2 regions of the Yersinia sp. 2541 StPb PI genome follow, and region 1 is predicted to be linked to the other one. Evidence: riboswitches for the same ligand, from Rfam matches in the RefSeq annotation. Region 1 holds a riboswitch; the other holds the start of a gene.

Region 1 (10,965 bases):
AGGCCGCCAGGCAAATTCTGTCTAAACTAAACCCGCTATATGTCTCCACACAGCCAGCCAGCCCAATCTCGGAACTTCGCTGAAAATTTCTATCTCTCAAATCTAAAACACCTTTGGTGTTGTAAGGTTAAGCCTCACGGATCATTAGTACTGGTTAGCTCAATGCATCGCTGCACTTACACACCCAGCCTATCAACGTCATAGTCTTTAACGTTCCTTCAGGGGGCTTAAAGCCCCAGGGAAGACTCATCTCGAGGCAAGTTTCCCGCTTAGATGCTTTCAGCGGTTATCTCTTCCGAATTTAGCTACCGGGCAATGCCATTGGCATGACAACCCGAACACCAGTGATTCGTCCACTCCGGTCCTCTCGTACTAGGAGCAGCCCCTCTCAATCTTCCAACGCCCACGGCAGATAGGGACCGAACTGTCTCACGACGTTCTAAACCCAGCTCGCGTACCACTTTAAATGGCGAACAGCCATACCCTTGGGACCTACTTCAGCCCCAGGATGTGATGAGCCGACATCGAGGTGCCAAACACCGCCGTCGATATGAACTCTTGGGCGGTATCAGCCTGTTATCCCCGGAGTACCTTTTATCCGTTGAGCGATGGCCCTTCCATTCAGAACCACCGGATCACTAAGACCTACTTTCGTACCTGCTCGAGCCGTCACTCTCGCAGTCAAGCTAGCTTATGCCTTTGCACTAACCTCACGATGTCCGACCGTGATTAGCTAACCTTCGTGCTCCTCCGTTACTCTTTGGGAGGAGACCGCCCCAGTCAAACTACCCACCAGACACTGTCCTCACCCCGGATCACGGGGCCGAGTTAGAACATCAAACATTAAAGGGTGGTATTTCAAGGTTGGCTCCATGCAGACTGGCGTCCACACTTCGATGCCTCCCACCTATCCTACACATCAAGGCTCAATGTTCAGTGTCAAGCTATAGTAAAGGTTCACGGGGTCTTTCCGTCTTGCCGCGGGTACACTGCATCTTCACAGCGAGTTCAATTTCACTGAGTCTCGGGTGGAGACAGCCTGGCCATCATTACGCCATTCGTGCAGGTCGGAACTTACCCGACAAGGAATTTCGCTACCTTAGGACCGTTATAGTTACGGCCGCCGTTTACTGGGGCTTCGATCAAGAGCTTCGCCTTGCGGCTGACCCCATCAATTAACCTTCCAGCACCGGGCAGGCGTCACACCGTATACGTCCACTTTCGTGTTTGCACAGTGCTGTGTTTTTATTAAACAGTTGCAGCCAGCTGGTATCTGCGACTGGCTTCGGCGCCGGGAGCAAGTCCCATTACCTAATGCCAGCGTGCCTTCTCCCGAAGTTACGGCACCATTTTGCCTAGTTCCTTCACCCGAGTTCTCTCAAGCGCCTGAGTATTCTCTACCTGACCACCTGTGTCGGTTTGGGGTACGATTTAATGTTACCTGATGCTTAGAGGCTTTTCCTGGAAGCTTGGCATCAACTACTTCACCACCGTAGTGGCTCGTCATCACACCTCAGCGTTGATAAGCAACCGGATTTACCAAGTCGCTCCGCCTACATGCTTAAACCGGGACAACCGTCGCCCGGCTAGCCTAGCCTTCTCCGTCCCCCCTTCGCAGTAACACCAAGTACAGGAATATTAACCTGTTTCCCATCGACTACGCTTTTCAGCCTCGCCTTAGGGGTCGACTCACCCTGCCCCGATTAACGTTGGACAGGAACCCTTGGTCTTCCGGCGTGCGGGTTTTTCACCCGCATTATCGTTACTTATGTCAGCATTCGCACTTCTGATACCTCCAGCAACCCTCACAGGTCACCTTCAACGGCTTACAGAACGCTCCCCTACCCAACAACACCTAAGTGTCGCTGCCGCAGCTTCGGTGCATGGTTTAGCCCCGTTACATCTTCCGCGCAGGCCGACTCGACCAGTGAGCTATTACGCTTTCTTTAAATGATGGCTGCTTCTAAGCCAACATCCTGGCTGTCTATGCCTTCCCACATCGTTTCCCACTTAACCATGACTTTGGGACCTTAGCTGGCGGTCTGGGTTGTTTCCCTCTTCACGACGGACGTTAGCACCCGCCGTGTGTCTCCCGTGATAACATTCTTCGGTATTCGGAGTTTGCATCGGTTTGGTAAGTCGGGATGACCCCCTAGCCGAAACAGTGCTCTACCCCCGAAGATGAGTTCACGAGGCGCTACCTAAATAGCTTTCGGGGAGAACCAGCTATCTCCCGGTTTGATTGGCCTTTCACCCCCAGCCACAAGTCATCCGCTAATTTTTCAACATTAGTCGGTTCGGTCCTCCAGTTAGTGTTACCCAACCTTCAACCTGCCCATGGCTAGATCACCGGGTTTCGGGTCTATACCTTGCAACTAGACGCCCAGTTAAGACTCGGTTTCCCTACGGCTCCCCTATTCGGTTAACCTTGCTACAAAATATAAGTCGCTGACCCATTATACAAAAGGTACGCAGTCACCCAACAAAGTAGGCTCCCACTGCTTGTACGTACACGGTTTCAGGTTCTATTTCACTCCCCTCGCCGGGGTTCTTTTCGCCTTTCCCTCACGGTACTGGTTCACTATCGGTCAGTCAGGAGTATTTAGCCTTGGAGGATGGTCCCCCCATATTCAGACAGGATGTCACGTGTCCCGCCCTACTCATCGAGTTCACAGCAAGTGTGTTTTGGTGTACGGGACTATCACCCTGTACCGTGCGACTTTCCAGACGCTTCCACTAACACACAAACTGATTCAGACTCTGGGCTCTTCCCCGTTCGCTCGCCGCTACTGGGGGAATCTCGGTTGATTTCTTTTCCTCGGGGTACTTAGATGTTTCAGTTCCCCCGGTTCGCCTTGCATGGCTATGTATTCACCATGCAATAGTGCAACGAATTGCACTGGGTTTCCCCATTCGGGTATCGTCGGTTATAATGCTTCATATCAGCTTACCGACGCTTTTCGCAGATTAGCACGCCCTTCATCGCCTCTGACTGCCTAGGCATCCACCGTGTACGCTTAGTCGCTTAACCTCACAACCCAAAGGTGTTTCTTCTGTTCAAGTCGGTTGCGCGTCGTGAATACAGCGTTGTGCGGTACTCGGAATGCTCATGAACATGAAGTTCACTCCGCTTCCTCCGTGCCGTACGCCTTGCCTTCACTTAGCTCACGCGACTCTCTTCATCAGAATGCACATTGGCATTGCGATTATTTGAGAGACTCTAATACAGGTTAATCCTTACCTCAGTAATTCTACGGAGAGATAAGTTTCAGCTGTATTGTTTCAATTTTCAGCTTGTTCCAGATTGTTAAAGAGCAATATTTCACAACACACTGTGCCTTACGACCGCAGTACGTTTTGAAATAGTTTTTTTATATGGTGGAGCTAAGCGGGATCGAACCGCTGACCTCCTGCGTGCAAGGCAGGCGCTCTCCCAGCTGAGCTATAGCCCCATATAAAAAGCAAAATACCTTATCGGCATAACTCATTCTCAGACAAGGCGCAGTCACGCGACGTTTATGGGTATAAACGAGTGTGTCTGTAACGCACTATGAGGATGAGTTGGTGGGTCTGAGTGGACTTGAACCACCGACCTCACCCTTATCAGGGGTGCGCTCTAACCACCTGAGCTACAGACCCAACAAGGTACTAAAGCCCGACTAATCTCTCAGTCCGGCCTTATTTGCTCGTTACTTTCTATCAGACAATCTGTGTGGACACTGCGCAATGCGTATCGTTAGGTAAGGAGGTGATCCAACCGCAGGTTCCCCTACGGTTACCTTGTTACGACTTCACCCCAGTCATGAATCACAAAGTGGTAAGCGCCCTCCCGAAGGTTAAGCTACCTACTTCTTTTGCAACCCACTCCCATGGTGTGACGGGCGGTGTGTACAAGGCCCGGGAACGTATTCACCGTAGCATTCTGATCTACGATTACTAGCGATTCCGACTTCATGGAGTCGAGTTGCAGACTCCAATCCGGACTACGACAGACTTTATGTGGTCCGCTTGCTCTCGCGAGTTCGCTTCACTTTGTATCTGCCATTGTAGCACGTGTGTAGCCCTACTCGTAAGGGCCATGATGACTTGACGTCATCCCCACCTTCCTCCGGTTTATCACCGGCAGTCTCCCTTGAGTTCCCACCATTACGTGCTGGCAACAAAGGATAAGGGTTGCGCTCGTTGCGGGACTTAACCCAACATTTCACAACACGAGCTGACGACAGCCATGCAGCACCTGTCTCACAGTTCCCGAAGGCACCGAAGCATCTCTGCTAAGTTCTGTGGATGTCAAGAGTAGGTAAGGTTCTTCGCGTTGCATCGAATTAAACCACATGCTCCACCGCTTGTGCGGGCCCCCGTCAATTCATTTGAGTTTTAACCTTGCGGCCGTACTCCCCAGGCGGTCGACTTAACGCGTTAGCTCCGGAAGCCACGCCTCAAGGGCACAACCTCCAAGTCGACATCGTTTACAGCGTGGACTACCAGGGTATCTAATCCTGTTTGCTCCCCACGCTTTCGCACCTGAGCGTCAGTCTTTGTCCAGGGGGCCGCCTTCGCCACCGGTATTCCTCCAGATCTCTACGCATTTCACCGCTACACCTGGAATTCTACCCCCCTCTACAAGACTCTAGCTTGCCAGTTTCAAATGCAGTTCCCACGTTAAGCGCGGGGATTTCACATCTGACTTAACAAACCGCCTGCGTGCGCTTTACGCCCAGTAATTCCGATTAACGCTTGCACCCTCCGTATTACCGCGGCTGCTGGCACGGAGTTAGCCGGTGCTTCTTCTGCGAGTAACGTCAATCAATCGTGCTATTAACACGACTGCCTTCCTCCTCGCTGAAAGTGCTTTACAACCCGAAGGCCTTCTTCACACACGCGGCATGGCTGCATCAGGCTTGCGCCCATTGTGCAATATTCCCCACTGCTGCCTCCCGTAGGAGTCTGGACCGTGTCTCAGTTCCAGTGTGGCTGGTCATCCTCTCAGACCAGCTAGGGATCGTCGCCTAGGTGAGCCATTACCCCACCTACTAGCTAATCCCATCTGGGCACATCCGATGGCGTGAGGCCCGAAGGTCCCCCACTTTGCTCTTGCGAGGTCATGCGGTATTAGCTACCGTTTCCAGTAGTTATCCCCCTCCATCAGGCAGTTTCCCAGACATTACTCACCCGTCCGCCGCTCGCCGGCAAAGTAGTAAACTACTTCCCGCTGCCGCTCGACTTGCATGTGTTAGGCCTGCCGCCAGCGTTCAATCTGAGCCATGATCAAACTCTTCAATTTAAGATTTGTTTGATTTGCTACTAATAAAAGCAGCGATGCTCAAAGATTACTTTCTGCAAATATGCATTCGAACCGAAGTTCAAATGTGTACTGCTTTGGTCACTCTTCAAGACTTTGATATTTCTTCTGCCTGCCGAAACAGGCTTCGATATCGTCTTGCGAGTGCCCACACAGATTGTCTGATAAATTGTTAAAGAGCGTTCGTTACCCGTTTGCCTTTCGGCGAATCTTACGGTAACGCGGGAGGCAGATAATACGCTTTCCCGCTGAAGAGTCAAGAGTTTCTTTGGTTTCTTTCGAAGTCAAAATCATTCTTTTCGCTTCCTGACCCGGCGAAGTCTGTTTCGTTGTTCCCGGTCAGTGGAGGCGCATTATAGGGAGTTCCTGACAGCCTGCAACCCCTAATTTGAAAAAACTTTTCAACCGCTGAATCTTTAGTCAAAACGCCTTTAAATTGGCAGTTTTTGCAGCACCGGGAAGCCATAACCCTGCAAAACGGGTAATAAAACGTCAGTATCTGCATTCAACGCCATGCAGTAAGCAATATTATCTTCCTGAGAAGAAACTACATTTTCTTGAGAAGAGATGAGCCAAGCAGTGCGACGAGCAATTGCGGCACCGGAATCGACCATGCGAGTACCTTCAGGCAACACTTGCGCCAACTCTTCTACTAATAGAGGGAAATGAGTGCACCCCAATACAATGGTGTCCGGCGGCTCACGCATTGCCAACCATGGGTGGAGGATTTTCTTTAATGTTTCGATAGGTACAGCACCACCATGCAACTTGGACTCTGCCAGTTCCACCAGCTCAGATGAACCCAGCAATTCAATTTTGCAATCGGTAGCAAAGCGCTCAATCAAGTCCCGTGTATAGGAAGCATGTACCGTGCCACGGGTAGCCAATAAGCCAACAACACCATTGCGGGTTAATCGCACCGCCGGTTTGATAGCAGGAACAACCCCAACCACAGGGAATGCAAAGCGTTCACGTAAAGCAGGAAGTACTACTGTGCTGGCGGTGTTACAGGCAATGACGACGATTGCCAGCGGATGGCGCTGCTGCACCGCAGTGACAATTTCCAGAACGCGTTCAACGATAAACTCACCGGACTTCTCCCCATAAGGGAAAGCGACATTGTCGAAAGCATATATATAGTGGAGATCCGGCAACAACTGCCGAATCTCTTGATAGACAGATAGCCCGCCAACACCTGAGTCAAAAATCAGTGCTGTCGGGCGAGGGGCAGTATCAGCCTTAGAAGTTATAGCTTCCGGTGAGGTAATACTCTCGTCCAGCGGTTTTATAGCCATAAGCCGTTTCGTAATCTTTATCAAACAGGTTAGCAATTCTACCACGAACTGTAAGATGAGAAGTAACCGGATAACTCGCTGAAACATCTACCGTGCTATAACTCGGTAATTCACGTTGAGTCGAGCTATAGGCTGAGGTGCTATTGTCATAGCGTTTACCGTAGTACTGATAAGAAACGTCCATATCCAGATTGAACATTGTCCAATCTAATTGATACTTGGCTTGCTGTTTAGAACGACGGGCTAAAACTTCATTATTCTTATCATTACGCGGATCCATATATTGCAATGTGATCTGGTGATTGAAAATGCCGGTATCGACGCTACCTGTCCATTCAACCCCTTTTATCGTTGCCGAATCAACATTGTAATACTGCCCTTTGTATGTATTTGGGTCGGAGAAGTAATCGATCAGGTTTTCAATTTTGTAGCGATAAGCAGACAAACGCCAATCAAGTGGGCCAGTCAATCCTTCCAGACCTGCCTCCCATTGGCGGGACTCCTCAGGTTTCAAATCACTGTTTGATATGATATCAAAGCGCTGCGAACCATACTGCTGACCCAGTGACGGGGCCAAAAATCCTGTTCCATAGGATAATGTCGCACGATAATCGGGGATAAATTCCCAACCTGCGGCGGTTTGCCAGGTCTCATGCCAGCCAAACTGCTCATCTTTATCTTCGCGGCCCGAGGCTTCCAGCGTCACACTACCAATCTTCTGCTGCCCGCTAAGATACAAACCGGTATTATCCCGCTTATATGCATCAGAGATAGTGGTACTCGATGAGGTCAAACGCTGTTGCTGCCAGTCAACGCCAGCACTCAGCGTTGCACTCTCAAAACTGTATGTATTACCCCATTGCACGTTACGCTGATCCATATCGTCCAGCGTAGTCGCCTCACCATAACGCCCATATTGGCTGCTGTAGTTATAATCTTTGTATTTCTGATAGCTACCGATTAATTGAGAGGAGAAAGCCCCCGCAGCATAACGTAGCCCTGCGTCATAAGTATGGTTATATAATCGCTCCTCATCGCCACTGTAAGCAGGGGAAGAAATACTGCCAACATCGTAATCAGTATTATTGGTGTAACCATAACCTCTGACGAAACCGGATATATCTTGGTTGAACTGATGCTCTAGCCCCGCCCAAAAATTTTTATTACGAAAACCATCCCGATCGCTATCCACTGGATTAGGTGAGTCGGGTTTAATGTTAAAACCGTTCGTGGTTTGATAGCCGCCCGCTATCGTCGCTAAAGTATCACCAAAACGTTGGCGAACGCTGCCGTCATATTGCTGGTAACCTTTAGAACCAACCCCGGCATTAATCTGCCCACCTTCCTGGTCTGACTGTGTAATCACGTTAATTACACCACCAATCGCCCCAGAGCCATATACGGCAGAGCGAGGCCCGCGAATATATTCAACACGTTGCACCAGAGAGAGAGGTATTTGATTAAAGTCGACACTATTGATGATACCGGTTCGCGCCAGAGGAATGCCATCGATCAGCACTAATACATGGCGGGCTTCGGTACCACGGATATACATAGAAGAGCCTTGGCCTAGCCCCCCGGTTTGGGCAATATCCACGCCAGGTAGCCGGCGCATCACTTCATTGAGGCTTTTTGCCTGCCAGCGGTCGATATCATCACGCGTTACTACATCGGTGGGTGCCAATACCGTGGAAACTGGCTGTTTGAAACGGTTGGCGGTAACCACCATTTCGTCTTTATTACCTGTCGTGTTGCTGTCCTGGGCCCATCCAGAAAATGCCGTCACAGAAAGGGCTGTGATCAGCGTATATTTTTTAATTGTCATGAATACAAGCATCCAAACTCAATTGGCGGATGCCGCAGTGCCATGGCCGATAGTTCGCGACGACCACGCATATTGCGACGTAATACCGGCAGGTCTTCGGGCTTGGGATCTCTGATGTCACGTCTTCTTCATTACTTAAATGAATTAATACCGTGAAATAGAGCTGGCGATGACTTCCCGCCCTTGCGGACAGTGTCTGGTTGAAACCTATCGCCGTAACTTCCCCTTACCGCTGCGCGTCAGCTCCGGATTTACACCGGATTCCCTTTTAACTCGTAGGTGTTTAAGTAACAGCATGAGGCCGGACCGCAATGCTACGATCAAGTAAAATAGATGTCTAGACTTCCATCCTCGTTATAGGGAATAAACACAACAAAACTGGACATCACTCCCACTTTCCCTACAATCCGCAGCAATACCTCTCTTTTATAATGGCCAGACGAGAAGAAACATGACTCCCGACATCCTGCCAACAGACAGTTACGACCAACAACTGGCGGAAAAATCTGCCCGTATTCAGACGATGATGTTGCCGTTTCAGGCACCTGCTGCGGAAATATTCCGTTCTCCGGCAGAGCATTACCGCATGAGAGCCGAGTTTCGCGTTTGGCACGATGAAGATGACTTGTACCACATCATGTTTGACCAGCAGACCAAACAGCGTATCCGTGTTGAACAGTTCCCGGTGGCAAGTTTGTTGATCAATCGTCTGATGAGTGCGCTGATGACGGCCATCAGGGCCGAACCGATTTTGCGGCGTAAACTGTTCCAGATTGATTACTTATCTACCCTAAGCGGTAAATTGATCGCCTCTTTGCTGTATCACCGTCAATTAGATGAAGAGTGGCAGCAGAAGGCGCTGGAATTGCGTGAAAAGCTACGCGAACAAGGTTTTGATCTGCAACTGATTGGCCGGGCATCGAAAACTAAAATCATGCTAGATCACGACTATATCGATGAAGTGTTACCGGTTGCTGGGCGTGAAATGATTTATCGTCAGGTGGAGAATAGTTTCACCCAACCGAATGCAGCGGTGAATATTCATATGCTGGAATGGGCGATTGATGCCACTAAAAACGCCAGCGGTGATTTATTGGAGTTGTATTGCGGTAATGGTAATTTCTCGTTGGCGCTAGCACGCAATTTTGCACGGGTGTTGGCAACAGAAATCGCTAAACCCTCAGTGGCAGCAGCACAATACAATATCGCGGCAAATAATATCGATAACGTGCAAATTATCCGCATGTCGGCTGAAGAGTTTACCCAGGCAATGCAAGGTGTACGCGAGTTTAACCGTTTGAAGGGTATTGATCTGAGCAGTTATAACTGCGAGACCATTTTTGTCGATCCCCCGCGCAGCGGGCTGGATAGCGAGACAGTCAAGCTGGTACAAGGTTATCCGCGTATCCTTTATATCTCCTGTAACCCTGAAACGCTGTGCGCCAATCTGGAACAGTTACAACAGACACATAAAATCAGCCGATTAGCACTGTTCGATCAGTTCCCCTACACCCATCATATGGAGTGTGGGGTATTGCTGGAAAAGCGCGGCTGACAGGCAATAGATAAGTAAAAGGGCAACGCGATGTTGCCCTTTTTCGTTTTAAAATATGTCGTTTTAAAACATATCGCTTTCAGGTTATTGCGGCTGCTGGTTATCCGAATTATCTGGCTCAGATTCTGATTGCACCGACTTACGTGCTTTTAGCTTAAACAAGATCCAGAACACCAACACGACACTGAGAATAGAAGGAACGAAATTAGAACCAATTGCCGGATGCTCAACCCGAACAATCGCGCTATACAGCAAAATCCCGAGCAAGAAACACGCGGAGGCCAGTACTGGCAAGCCATGTGGCATGGCGAAATTGAGGTAGCGCTGATGCAAACAATATACGGCTAATATTAACGTTAGCAGCGGAAAAACTGAAAAAGGCACAAACGCGCTGAATAACGTGTTAAATGAACCATTTATTGCCAGGCCAGTAATCAACGCCAGCAACAGGGTGCCGATTTCACGGCGAGACTGTTCCATCATTTTCCTTACCTTATTAAGTGCGAGATACGGCGAGTTTTTCCTGCTCGCGGCGATACCAATAATAAGCGCCCTTGGAGATCATCCGCAGTTGTAAGACCAAGCGTTCCTCTAACTGTCGCCGTTGTTCAATATCCACGTCCAGCACTTCTGCACCAGCACTGAAGACAATTGTGACCATGGCCTCAGCCTGAGCTTCAGTGAAGCTGCGTGGCATGTGGTTTTCCAATTCGAGGTAATCTGCCAGCTCAGCAATAAAATGCTGAATTTCACGAGCCACTGCGGCACGAAATGCGGCGGACGTGCCGGAACGCTCGCGCAGCAATAAGCGAAATGCATTCGGGTTATTACCGATAAATTCCATAAATGTAGATACGGAGGTACGGATAACACTGCCGCCCTTGGCAATCCGCTGGCGAGCCTGACGCATCAGTTGGCGCAACATCAGGCCGCTTTCATCGACCATTGTCAGGCCAAGTTCGTCGACATCGCGAAAATGCCGGTAGAA
Region 2 (10,965 bases), 1.6 Mb from region 1:
GCGTCATGGGTGAAATTCATCCGTGATTCTCCCGTTGATAGGCCAGAATCAGCCCGGTGGCTACCGCATTACGCGGCCCCTCGCTGGCGCGAATGTTGCCGCGCCCCGCCACCAATTTGTAGTGAGAGAGCGCATCGGTGACCAATTGCGGGATTTCAAAGTCCAGCGACGAGCCGCCAACTAACACCACGAAGGGGATATCGCGGATATTGCCGGTCGGGCTGACTTGACGCAGGGCGCGAAGCGCATTGGTAACAAACACCCGCTCTTTGGCTGAGCGGCGGATATTGCGCACTTTTTCCAGCGCGTAATCCCCCGGCAGTGGCACTAAACCTTCCGGCTTGACTACCACCAGTCGGGCAAAAACCTCTGGTGGCAGCGGTTGTGGGAAGAACTGAACGCTGCCATCTTCATGGCGCAGGTGGAACAAGCTTTCCACTTTTGCCAACGGATACTTTTTGATGTCCTCTGCCAGATAGCGGTCTTGTAAATCTAATTCAGAGGCGATGATCATCGTGACCATATCGCCGGCTCCCGCCAGATGGGTGGCGACGATTTGGCCCTGAGCATTGATGATGGAGGCGTCGGTAGATCCCGCCCCCAAATCGAGGATGGCGAGTGGCCGTTGCGTCCCTGGTGTGGTCAGCGCGCCGAGTATCGCCGCTTCGGCTTCCGCCCCCCCAACCTGAACATCAATATTCAGTGTCTTTTCGATTTCTCTGGCGATATGCGCCATTTGCAGGCGATCAGACTTCACCATGGAGGCGATGCCTACCGCTTGTTCAAGCGAGAATTCGCCCGCCAGACCGCCGGTGACATTGACCGGCACGGCAGTGTCTACTGCCAGCAAGTCTTGAATGAAGATCTCATTGGTTGGTTTATTGGTCAGTTCTGCCATGGTTTGGCGAACGTGTTCGAGCATGCCGCCGATATTGGTTCCTGCTTCACCACTGACATTGTCCAAATGACGGAAGCTGTTGACCGCCGTCATAATGGCTTCACTTCCGGTCGCCACATCCACCCGTACCGTGCGGCCGTCGGCAAATAACTCCAGATGACCGGCCGGTATCGAGCGAGCTTTAACATCCCCTTCAGGAGTTTTCACTACCACCGCCGAGCGGGTACCAATCAACGCTCGTGCCACCGGCACAATGTTTTTGGTTTCTTCGGCACTCAGTTCAAATACGGTGGCAATGCCATAGGGGTTAGAGAGGGTTTCAATCACCTGACCCGGCATCGCAACTTCTACCGCCGCCAGCATGCCCATCGGGATGCGGTCGATATGTAGCACCTCATCAACGATCGGTAGCGGGTGCGCCAGCCGATTACTGACCAGCACGCCATCGTCCCGTTGCAAGATAACCGCAGTGATGCGGTAGCCAGCGCCGTTGGCGGCATTTACCACCGCCGCGACATCGGCGAAATCCACCGCTGATGGCACCACCAGAATGTAAGGTTGGGCAGGGTCACGGGTAACCAACTCGTCAATAGTAATGGTCAGCCCCACCCCCAATCCCAGTCCCCCTGGGGTTTTCGGGTTATGACCGATCATGGTGGATTCGGTGATGATGGTTTCGGTAATTGTCTCCATCGCCACATCACCGATCACCGGTGTGGCCTCGTTAATGCGGATCAGGCTGATATCGCTTAGCGCAATACCGGCCTTTTCCACCAACATATTCAGCGCCTTGTTGATGCCGAAAATATTGCGTTGAGTCCCTTTGATACCCGTCGTCTCGGTCAGGGTACTGGTAATAAAGTGCAACTGACCACCAGCTGTGCATTGTGCTAATGCCACTTCTGTTGACGAGTTACCAATATCCACACCGACGATGTAATCCATATCCGATCCTTAAATGACTAATAACTGGATGTCGTGATCAACGGGGCTATCGTACCTAGGGGCGCTCCGGCGGCTTACGCCGCTACGACCCCCACGGCACGCTTCCCCTTGATTGATATCACTGCGTTAATCGTCGCCTTTTAGCTTCTTACGCTGGACATACAAAACGGCAGCTTCACGGACGAATGCCGCACAGATGGTCGCTTTGTAGGTCTGTTCCAGGTCGTCGGCGATAGCGTTCAGCTCCTCTTTGCTGGAGCGGAATGGACGTAGGGCGTTATAGATATCCAACACCTTGTCATCCGGTACTGCCGTCAGCTCGGCTGCACGCTCGAAGTTAATTGCCAACAGTGGACGACCTGCATCACGGGCAATAGATGCCTGAATACGCAGGATTTCCGGTGTAATCCGCAAATCTTGCGAAGTGACACTGCCGTTCAAAACGTTAGCCAGCGTGAGGTCATCCAGCGTTTTGTTAGTGGCCGTTTTGACCCAATCAGGGTGTTTATTTGCCAGCGGATAATCAGAGACTTTGGCATCATTGCGCGAACTGGCTGCTGGTGCCGCACAAGCAGCCGCAGGTGTCTGGCCTTGCAAGCTGTTCATCTTGCTCAGCACATCGCGAACCATGGATTCAATAGCTTCGGAATTCATTGTGTTTTCCTTTGTTAAAGCGCCACCCGGAGTTCCTGAGGATTCTTGCCGGTCACCACATATTTGGTTTCTTTAATATGCAGAATCGCTGATTTGGCCTGATATTTTGGCCGTGCCATTTGGTCGTTCAGGGTAGGAACCGGTTGTGGTGATTCCCGTTTGGCATAACGCGCGGCGTTTTTACCAATTTGGCGATAAGTTTCCAGCGTCAACAGCGGGGCCTGCGGGAACAACTCCAGATTGGAGAGCGGCGGTAAGCCTTGCTGATGAATCACCGTAGTGCCTTTGGATTGAATGCCGATGGAGATACCGGAACCACTCAGGCGGTTACCCTCGACGGCAACAAACGCCACGTCGGAGGATTTAAAGCAGCGGATAACCCGTGCTTTAATGCCTTCTTCTTCAATACCGGCGATCAGTTCGCGCAGAATATTTTTGTGCGGGATACCGACGATGTTAGCCGTTTGCGATAGGCCAAATGCCGGGCCGACGGCAATGATCACTTCATCCTGATTGCTGCCAGGGCGGGCTTCACCCACTTCGGTCAGGAAATTTCCTTCAGCAACAGTAGCCGTAGCCGCTGCGGGTTGGGAATCCTGCTTAAAGGAGACGGTATTTTTGTCTCCCTGCATTTCCTGCAATACGCCTTCGATAATTTGACGTAACAGTTTTTCGTTAATATCCACCATCTCGTGAACCCCTTAACCAAGCTCATTCGGATCAAGCGCGTTTGGAATGTTTTTGATCTCTTCCCAACGTGCACCTTCCAGCCGGTAACCGGTAGCTGGACCCGCGTAGTCATTGACGTCATTCACCGCTGACAGCACTTGGTTGTCACCTTTAATGATCGCCGAGGTATGCAGGTAGTCACCGGCAATTTTGGCTTTCTGGATGTTGAGCATGTCTTGCGCTACATCTTCGAAACCACCTTGTGCCAATGCTTTTACCACTTCCAAACCGGTGCGGTTTTTGCTGATGATTTCCTGAGCGAACTTGATGTCTTCAACGATGTTACGTTCCGGCATATCTTTCGAGCCGTGTGCATATGTCGCCGCAATCACTTCTTCGTCAGTAATGGGTGGCAGGCCCATACCGGCAAATACTGCTTGCAGCGCACGGGCAGCTTTATTACGAATCGCCACCACGTCAGCTTCCAGCACCGGACGCAAGCCACCATCAACTTTCAAGTCGCGCTGCAATACGTTGTAATCGTCAAAGTCTTCGGCATCTTCGTTGGAACCGGCGAACATGTTGTCGTAGTTAGGTACCGCAGAAAAACCAGAGGAGATAAAGTCAGTACCCGGCAGGAACTGCATCAGCAGACGGGCGGTACGGCGCATATCGGAGTGGGTAAAGGTCTGGTCGTTACTGGAGGCGCATTCCAAATCCAGTGCAGAGCAAATCAGGTTTTCTGCCAGGATGGCCCGGATGCCCGATGGCACAGCGGATGGCACACCGACACAACTGACTGAACCATTTTGCAGCCCCTGAACCCCGGCAGCTTTGGTGATATAGATACAGCGAGCTTCCAGATACAGCATGGATTTGCCTTCGGCATAACCCATTTGCACCTCGGAGCCTGAACCAGAGGTAAAACGCATTTTCAAACCGCGTGATGCATAGGACGAGGCGAGGAAGCCTTTGGACCACGGCGTGTCATCACCGTCGGTAAATACCGGCTCAGTACCGTAAACCGAAATGGTTTCGGCATAACAGGTATGGCCCAGCATCCCCAGCTTCAACTCGGTGGCTTCTTCCAGCGAACATTGCGTCAGCACACCAGGGCGACCCACTTGCGAACCGACTAACAGCGCGATGGCATTGAATGGCGCATAACGGGCCACGGCCACAGTAGTTTCCTGCTCATCGAAGCCACGGTATGCGCCTTCGGCGGCATCGGCGGCAATCTGCACTGGGTTATCTTTAACGTTAGTGACGTGAGCCTGTTGTGATGGGGTACGACGTGCGCGCATTTTCTGCATCGACATCATCATTTCCACCACGTTCATATGAGAAACCACCTCGACAATTTTGGCCGGGGTCATCGCTGTAGTGAGTGGCACAATGGTGCGGCGCGATACGTTAGGATCACACAGCATATTGGCCAACTTGATGGAGTCCATCTTCATCACTTCTTCCGCATGCGCCAGATTGATACCGTAGCGGGCGATAAAGTGGTCTATCAGGTCGAAACTGCTTTGTGGCTTACCGTCTAATTCGGTCACCACACCGTTAACAATCTTGATGGAAGGTTTTGGATCATTCGGGCTTTCCATGGCAATAAAGCCTTCCTCGATCCACTCTTTGACAAAGCCGTCCTGATTAACCGGGCGTTTCGCCAATGCTTCAAATCTTTTCGATTTCATGAAACAGCCTCACTGTGGCGTCAGATATAAGAAGGGCGGTCGTTTTTCGGTTCAGAACCCAAGGTCGCTAATACCGTTTTGCCAATCTCACGGGCAGAAATCACTGCCTGACGAACTGCGCCAGAATCACCGGAGATAACCAGAATCACTTCGTTACTGAAGCTGGTGCCATGTGCAGGGGAGCTGTAAGCCACCACGTCAACGTTGGCAGATTTCACGGCGGTATCCGCCATCAAAACACCAATCGACGCCGGTGCACCGACTATCACTCCGCAAGAACGGCCCAATGGCGCGCCAAATGCTTTTTCCAATGCGTGGCTGGCACGTGCGCTGTACTGCAATTCAATGTGACCGGCTTCATTGGCGTAAACATCGCCGAAGGTCCGATCCAGCTCTTTCAGCGCCACTTCGACGGCACGTTTCACATCAGAAACATCATCACCACCGAAGATGATCAGCGAGCCATGACCGGCACCGCCCTTGGTATCGCGGGGTAACTCAATACTGACCACTTCAGTATTAGTGGCTTTGACAGCTTCATCGGCCGCCATGATGTGCGGGCCAGCGCCGGTACGTGCGCCCAAAATACCGATGGAGCGATAGCGTTTTTCCAGCTTCATTGCGTCCAGTAGGGCGCTGTCGACGTTGGCGATCACTAGTCCGACCGTGTCACCAATCGCGGTACCAACAAATTCCGTTAAACTGCAAGTCTTCTCAGCCATAGCCGTATCTCGTTGTTTATAGGAGGGTTGTTTAGAAGACGCCGGAGCGTGTTCGCTGACTTTTGCTATCACCTGCGCCATGATTTGGTCGACCAGGTCATTGCTTTTCATTAGCTATTTCCCTTTGGCAAGAACTTCTCGACATCGGTGTGTGGACGTGGGATGACATGGGTCGATTTCACTTCACCCACTTTCGCAGCCGCACTTGCACCGGCATCAGTGGCTGCTTTAACTGCGCCCACATCACCACGTACGATGACGGTGACCAGACCAGAGCCAATTTTTTCATAGCCGACTAATGTCACATTGGCCGATTTCACCATGGTGTCCGCAGCCTCAATGGCTGCAGTCAACCCTTTGGTTTCCACCATTCCTAGTGCTTCTTGTTGCATAAATACCTCGACGGGGATGTCAGGAACCTGATGTTTGTGCGTTGGAAATGCAGCTATTACGGTTTCAAACGCGCTTCAGGTTCTAAAATAAAAACTGTCGTGTTGGTGCCATTCAGTAAATTTAAAAAAATAAATTCGGTAAGTTTAAAAATAAAGTTGTCAGGTTCGTGCTGAGAACGAATATACAAACAAGCAATGAAAAAGAATGGCTGTATTGAATTTACTGACGGGAATGGTTAGTGAGGAAATAACAAATTATTGTCATGGCTATAACTTAATATTATGTTTTAAAACGTTATTTCGTTGATATTGGGTGGTAATAACTGGCTATTGCATATTCAGAATTACAATTTATTAGGTGACAGTAGGTATTAAATCTGCTAATTGCGCACCCGCCCGATTAATAGTTCGCGTGATCGCACGCATAAATATAATGATACACCTGAGGGGGGAGTAGCCACAAAAGTGCGAGCTTGATAACAATAACGGAAAGAATAAATGGCAAGAAAGTCATATAGCTGAATAAAGCATAAAAGTGCCTGTTAACACGGTGTTGGCGCTAACTTTTCTGCGCAAATGACAATAATTTGTTATTGCAGGTCTACTTTTTGTTTAATTAATGGCACATCACGACAACACTTTCATTTTTGCTCTCTTTATAGTGGCTGGGTCATGGGCCGTGCATTACTTCATCTATTTTGGATAGATTGATCATAATAATCACAAGCAGGGTAAATCTATGAACGACTCACTAAAAGCGCAGTGTATTGCGGAATTCCTCGGTACCGGGCTGTTTTTGTTTTTTGGTATTAGTTGTTTAGCTGCATTGAAAGTAGCAGGTGCCAGTTTTGGTTTGTGGGAAATCTGTATCGTGTGGGGGCTGGGTATTTCACTGGCGGTCTACCTGACGGCAGGAATTTCCGGTGCTCACCTCAACCCGGCCATTACTATCGCGTTATGGCTATTTGCCTGTTTCCCTGCACGGAAAGTCATCCCGTACAGCATTGCTCAAGTTGCCGGTGCTTTTGGTGGCGCGGCACTGGCCTATATGCTCTATCATAATTTATTTACTGATTTTGAAGCCGCACACCAGATGGTGCGTGGCAGCATGGAAAGTCTGCAATTAGCCAGTATCTTCAGCACCTTCCCATCACCGGCAATCAGCGTATGGCAGGCTGCATTTGTTGAAATTATTATCACCTCGATTCTTATGGGGCTGATTATGGCACTAACTGATGATGGTAACGGTGTGCCACGTGGTGCATTAGGTCCACTATTGATCGGTATTCTGGTGGCGGTTATTGGTGCTTCTACCGCTCCATTAACTGGTTTTGCCATGAATCCAGCACGTGATTTTGGTCCTAAATTATTTACCTTCTTTGCTGGTTGGGGAAAAATCTCAATGACCGGCGGCCGTGATATCCCTTATTTCATTATTCCGATTGTGGCGCCGATTATTGGTGCTTGCCTCGGGGCCGCAGTTTATCGCTTCCTCATTGGCAAAAATCTACCTTGTAATACCTGTAAGTTAGAGGATGAGAAAGTTAATTTATAAAGCAACGTGGATTTCCTCATCTGACACTGGGTGAGGAAATTTCGTGATCCATTCTGGTTAATGGCTCATTAATGGTCCCCTGACGTTTATGACTCTGGTAGAGTAAATTGTTACTTTACCTTTTCAGGGAAATAGATTTTAACCTGGTGAATAGGAATGACTAAATAACAATGTTCTAACATATTACTTATTACAGGGATGCTTTATAACAATAAAATAAAATTTAATAACAATAAATTAACTGAGAGGTTTTATCATGATTTCTGCCAGTTCTCTTAACTCAGAGCTCATAAATAAAATCGCCCAGGATTTTGCCCAAGCCACCGGATTGGCGGTGGTGGTGGTGAATATTCACGGTGAGGAAATCTCTGACCTGTTTAATTTCACCCCATTTTGTCAATTAATGCGTCAAGATCCGGTTAACCATCTGCGCTGTCGGATGAGTGATCGTTGTGGTGGCCTTGAAGCGTCCAAATCCAATGAGCCCTGCATCTACCGCTGCCATGCCGGATTAACTGATTTTTCTATTCCTTTGGTGATTGCCGGCCATCTGGTGGGCTTTGTGTTATGTGGTCAGGTCCGGCTGCATGCAGATGTTTACCTTATTGATATTCTGAATGTCGATAATAACTGGCAGCAGAATCCGGCGCTAATGGATGAGTTCCATAATGTACCGATAATGGATTTTTCTCGAGTAATAGCCTCGGCTGATTTGCTGAAGCTGATTGTTGAGAACTGCCTGAAAAAACACCTCAATTTTGTTGTAATCAATGACAATATGGGGAGTAAAGAGCCGGGCAGAATACGGCCGGTCCACCCGCATGACAGCAAAATGAAGAAAGCACTACGCTATATAGACACGCATTTGTCAGAAGAGCTCCGGTTGGAAGAAGTGGCTGGCAAGGTGTATCTCAGCCCTTACTATTTCAGTAAATTATTTAAAAAATATCAGGGGATCGGCTTCAATGCCTGGGTCAACCAACAACGCATGGCCAATGCCAGAGAGATGTTGCAGCACAGTGATTGGAGCATTGCCAGTATTGCCAAAAATCTTGGATTTTCCCAAACCAGCTATTTTTGCAAGGTGTTCCGCCAGACCTATAATGTGACACCGCAGGTATTTCGTTCACTTTCTTCTGAACGCAGTGAAATGGAATGACAGTTATTGATCTAATAACAATTAGTCATGCTCTATGCTCACGTTTATATATTTAAGAACGGTGATGGGTATTAATATATTAAATAAATAATGACAATTTTTTGTTATGCTCTTAAATGCCGTTATCTTTCTAACTGATTGTTTTTAAATTATTTTTAATAATGCAGTGGCAATTATTTGCTGTGTTGACACCAAAAAATAATCCCCAAAAAATGAAATTAACCATTTTTTATTTGTGGAAAAGAGTATATTAACGTTAACCGGATTTAATAAATCAGTTGACGTTACAACTGTGTAAATAAAGAGATAAATTCTATAACGAAATAGAAATAAAATAATCTACTGTATTAGATAAATACATACCCCAACGTAGTTGGCGTTGCAGCAAGGTAGCAAACGAACAAACCCGTGGAGCTGACTAAGGTCAGTGATGCAGGTGCGTGAGAATTGCTAACAACACTGTAGCTATCAATACGAGGGGGAAGTTACTGAAATGGTTATGTCGTGTACGCATTGGCACTTAATACACGACAGGGAAGGGGGTGACAATCCCCCGCAGCCCCCGCTGCTGTGATGCCGACGAACCCGCTGAAACCACTGATCCACCGGATTGGGAAGGTGCGGGAGAGGATGACGCTAAGCCAGAAGACCAGCCAAATCGGTAAAATATATTCAACTCCTTCGGTGGGAAGTGGGTTGTCATTAGATGCGCGCTGCGGTGACGTTGCGCAGACGCACCTTTTTGACACTGCATATCCCGCTCGAAATGGCGGGATTTTTTATGCAACGGTCTGGCAAACAAGCATTTATTATCGCAGGTACCGGCAGTGGATGCGGTAAAACAACCGTGACGTTGGGTATTCTGCGGGCGCTGATGGCACGCGGATTATCTGTGCAGCCGTTTAAGGTCGGGCCAGATTACCTGGATACCGGCTGGCATAGCGCCGTCAGTGGTGTTACCTCGCGTAACCTCGATGCTTTTATGCTACCGGCTGCGACCTTGAATGGGTTATATAACCAGCACATGCGCCATGCTGATGTGGCGGTGATCGAAGGTGTGATGGGCTTGTATGACGGCTACGGCACTGATCCCGATTATTGCAGTAGTGCGGCGATGGCCAAACAACTGGGCTGCCCGGTTATCTTACTGGTGGATGGCAAGGCGGTATCCACCTCGGTTGCGGCTACCGTGCTGGGGTTCTGCCAGTTTGACCCAAATCTCACCATCGCAGGCGTGATTGTTAACCGTGTTAATTCAGAAAACCATTATCAGCTAATCCGCCACGCCATCGAGCATTACTGCGGTATTCCCGTGCTGGGGCGCTTGCCGGTGATGGATGATATCGCGCTGCCATCACGCCATTTAGGGTTGATACCGGTGCAAGAGCAGCGTGAGGGCGTGGCGGGTAGAACCCATCAGCCCGACAGCTCGCCCCGCTGGCAACGGCTGGCACAGCAGGTTGAAGCCTTTATCGATCTCGACCGATTACTGGCACTGACGCATTGTGCGGCACAGCCTGCCGGCACCCCGCCTTCCTTACCTCTGTCTACACTGGCTAACGGCCTGACACTGGCCTTGGCCGAAGATGAAGCATTCAATTTCTATTACCCCGATAACCTTGACCTGCTAGAGCAGGCAGGCGTGCGCATCCAACGTTTCAGCCCACTTCATGACCGCCGGTTACCCGATTGCCAGATGATTTATCTCGGGGGAGGTTATCCCGAAATTCACGTTGCCCGCTTAGCCGCAAATACAGCGATGCATGCAGCGTTACAGCAAGCGCATCGCCAACAGATCCCGCTGTATGCCGAATGCGGTGGCCTGATGTATCTCGGTGATGGCTTAACGGATGAGAGTGGTCAGCGCCACCCGATGGTTGGCATTTTGGCCGGTGAGAGCCGGATGGGGAAACGGCTGACTCGCTTTGGTTACTGTCAGGCACAGGCCCGCAGTGACACCTTATTGGCTGCACAAGGTGAAATTCTGCGTGGTCATGAATTCCATTATTCCGATTTTACTAGCCCATTGACGCCGGTATTTGATAGCAGCAAATGGCGTGATGGTGTCGCTATTCAGCGCTGGCACAGTGGCTATCAACTTCAGCGCACTCAGGCCAGCTATCTGCATATCCATTTTGCCCAGCGCCCCGGTTTGCTTGATGGCTGGCTGACCGCTGCCCGGAGCGTGCTATGACCCTGAGCGCATGGTTTGTTGCTTTCTTGCTTGATAGCTGGCTCGGCGACCCGCCGCACTGGCCGCACCCGGTGCGCTGG

What was found. A riboswitch is a leader RNA that binds a small molecule or an ion and turns the genes downstream of it on or off. The one in region 1 is predicted to bind cobalamin.
Positions count from the first base shown of each region.
Region 2: linked by a shared signal. The riboswitch ahead of V1953_RS13550 (cobyrinate a,c-diamide synthase) and the one ahead of btuB (TonB-dependent vitamin B12 receptor BtuB) in region 1 are both predicted to bind cobalamin.

Region 1 is NZ_JAZGQB010000001.1:4,566,402-4,577,366, forward strand. Features, by position in the region: rRNA gene rrf (5S ribosomal RNA) at 1-11, opposite strand, end outside; rRNA gene V1953_RS20510 (23S ribosomal RNA) at 124-3,031, opposite strand; tRNA gene V1953_RS20515 (tRNA-Ala) at 3,377-3,452, opposite strand; tRNA gene V1953_RS20520 (tRNA-Ile) at 3,563-3,639, opposite strand; rRNA gene V1953_RS20525 (16S ribosomal RNA) at 3,742-5,284, opposite strand; gene murI (glutamate racemase) at 5,734-6,597, opposite strand; gene btuB (TonB-dependent vitamin B12 receptor BtuB) at 6,542-8,422, opposite strand; cobalamin riboswitch at 8,493-8,743, opposite strand; gene trmA (tRNA (uridine(54)-C5)-methyltransferase TrmA) at 8,874-9,977, shown strand; gene V1953_RS20545 (YijD family membrane protein) at 10,062-10,460, opposite strand; gene fabR (HTH-type transcriptional repressor FabR) at 10,474-10,965, opposite strand, start outside.
Region 2 is NZ_JAZGQB010000001.1:3,008,059-3,019,023, reverse strand. Features, by position in the region: gene V1953_RS13595 (glycerol dehydratase reactivase beta/small subunit family protein) at 1-20, opposite strand, end outside; gene V1953_RS13590 (diol dehydratase reactivase subunit alpha) at 17-1,843, opposite strand; gene pduE (propanediol dehydratase small subunit PduE) at 1,970-2,497, opposite strand; gene V1953_RS13580 (propanediol/glycerol family dehydratase medium subunit) at 2,512-3,183, opposite strand; gene pduC (propanediol dehydratase large subunit PduC) at 3,199-4,863, opposite strand; gene pduB (propanediol utilization microcompartment protein PduB) at 4,884-5,696, opposite strand; gene pduA (propanediol utilization microcompartment protein PduA) at 5,696-5,977, opposite strand; gene pduF (propanediol diffusion facilitator PduF) at 6,717-7,532, shown strand; gene pocR (transcriptional regulator PocR) at 7,789-8,691, shown strand; cobalamin riboswitch at 9,169-9,363, shown strand; gene V1953_RS13550 (cobyrinate a,c-diamide synthase) at 9,473-10,885, shown strand; gene cbiB (adenosylcobinamide-phosphate synthase CbiB) at 10,882-10,965, shown strand, end outside.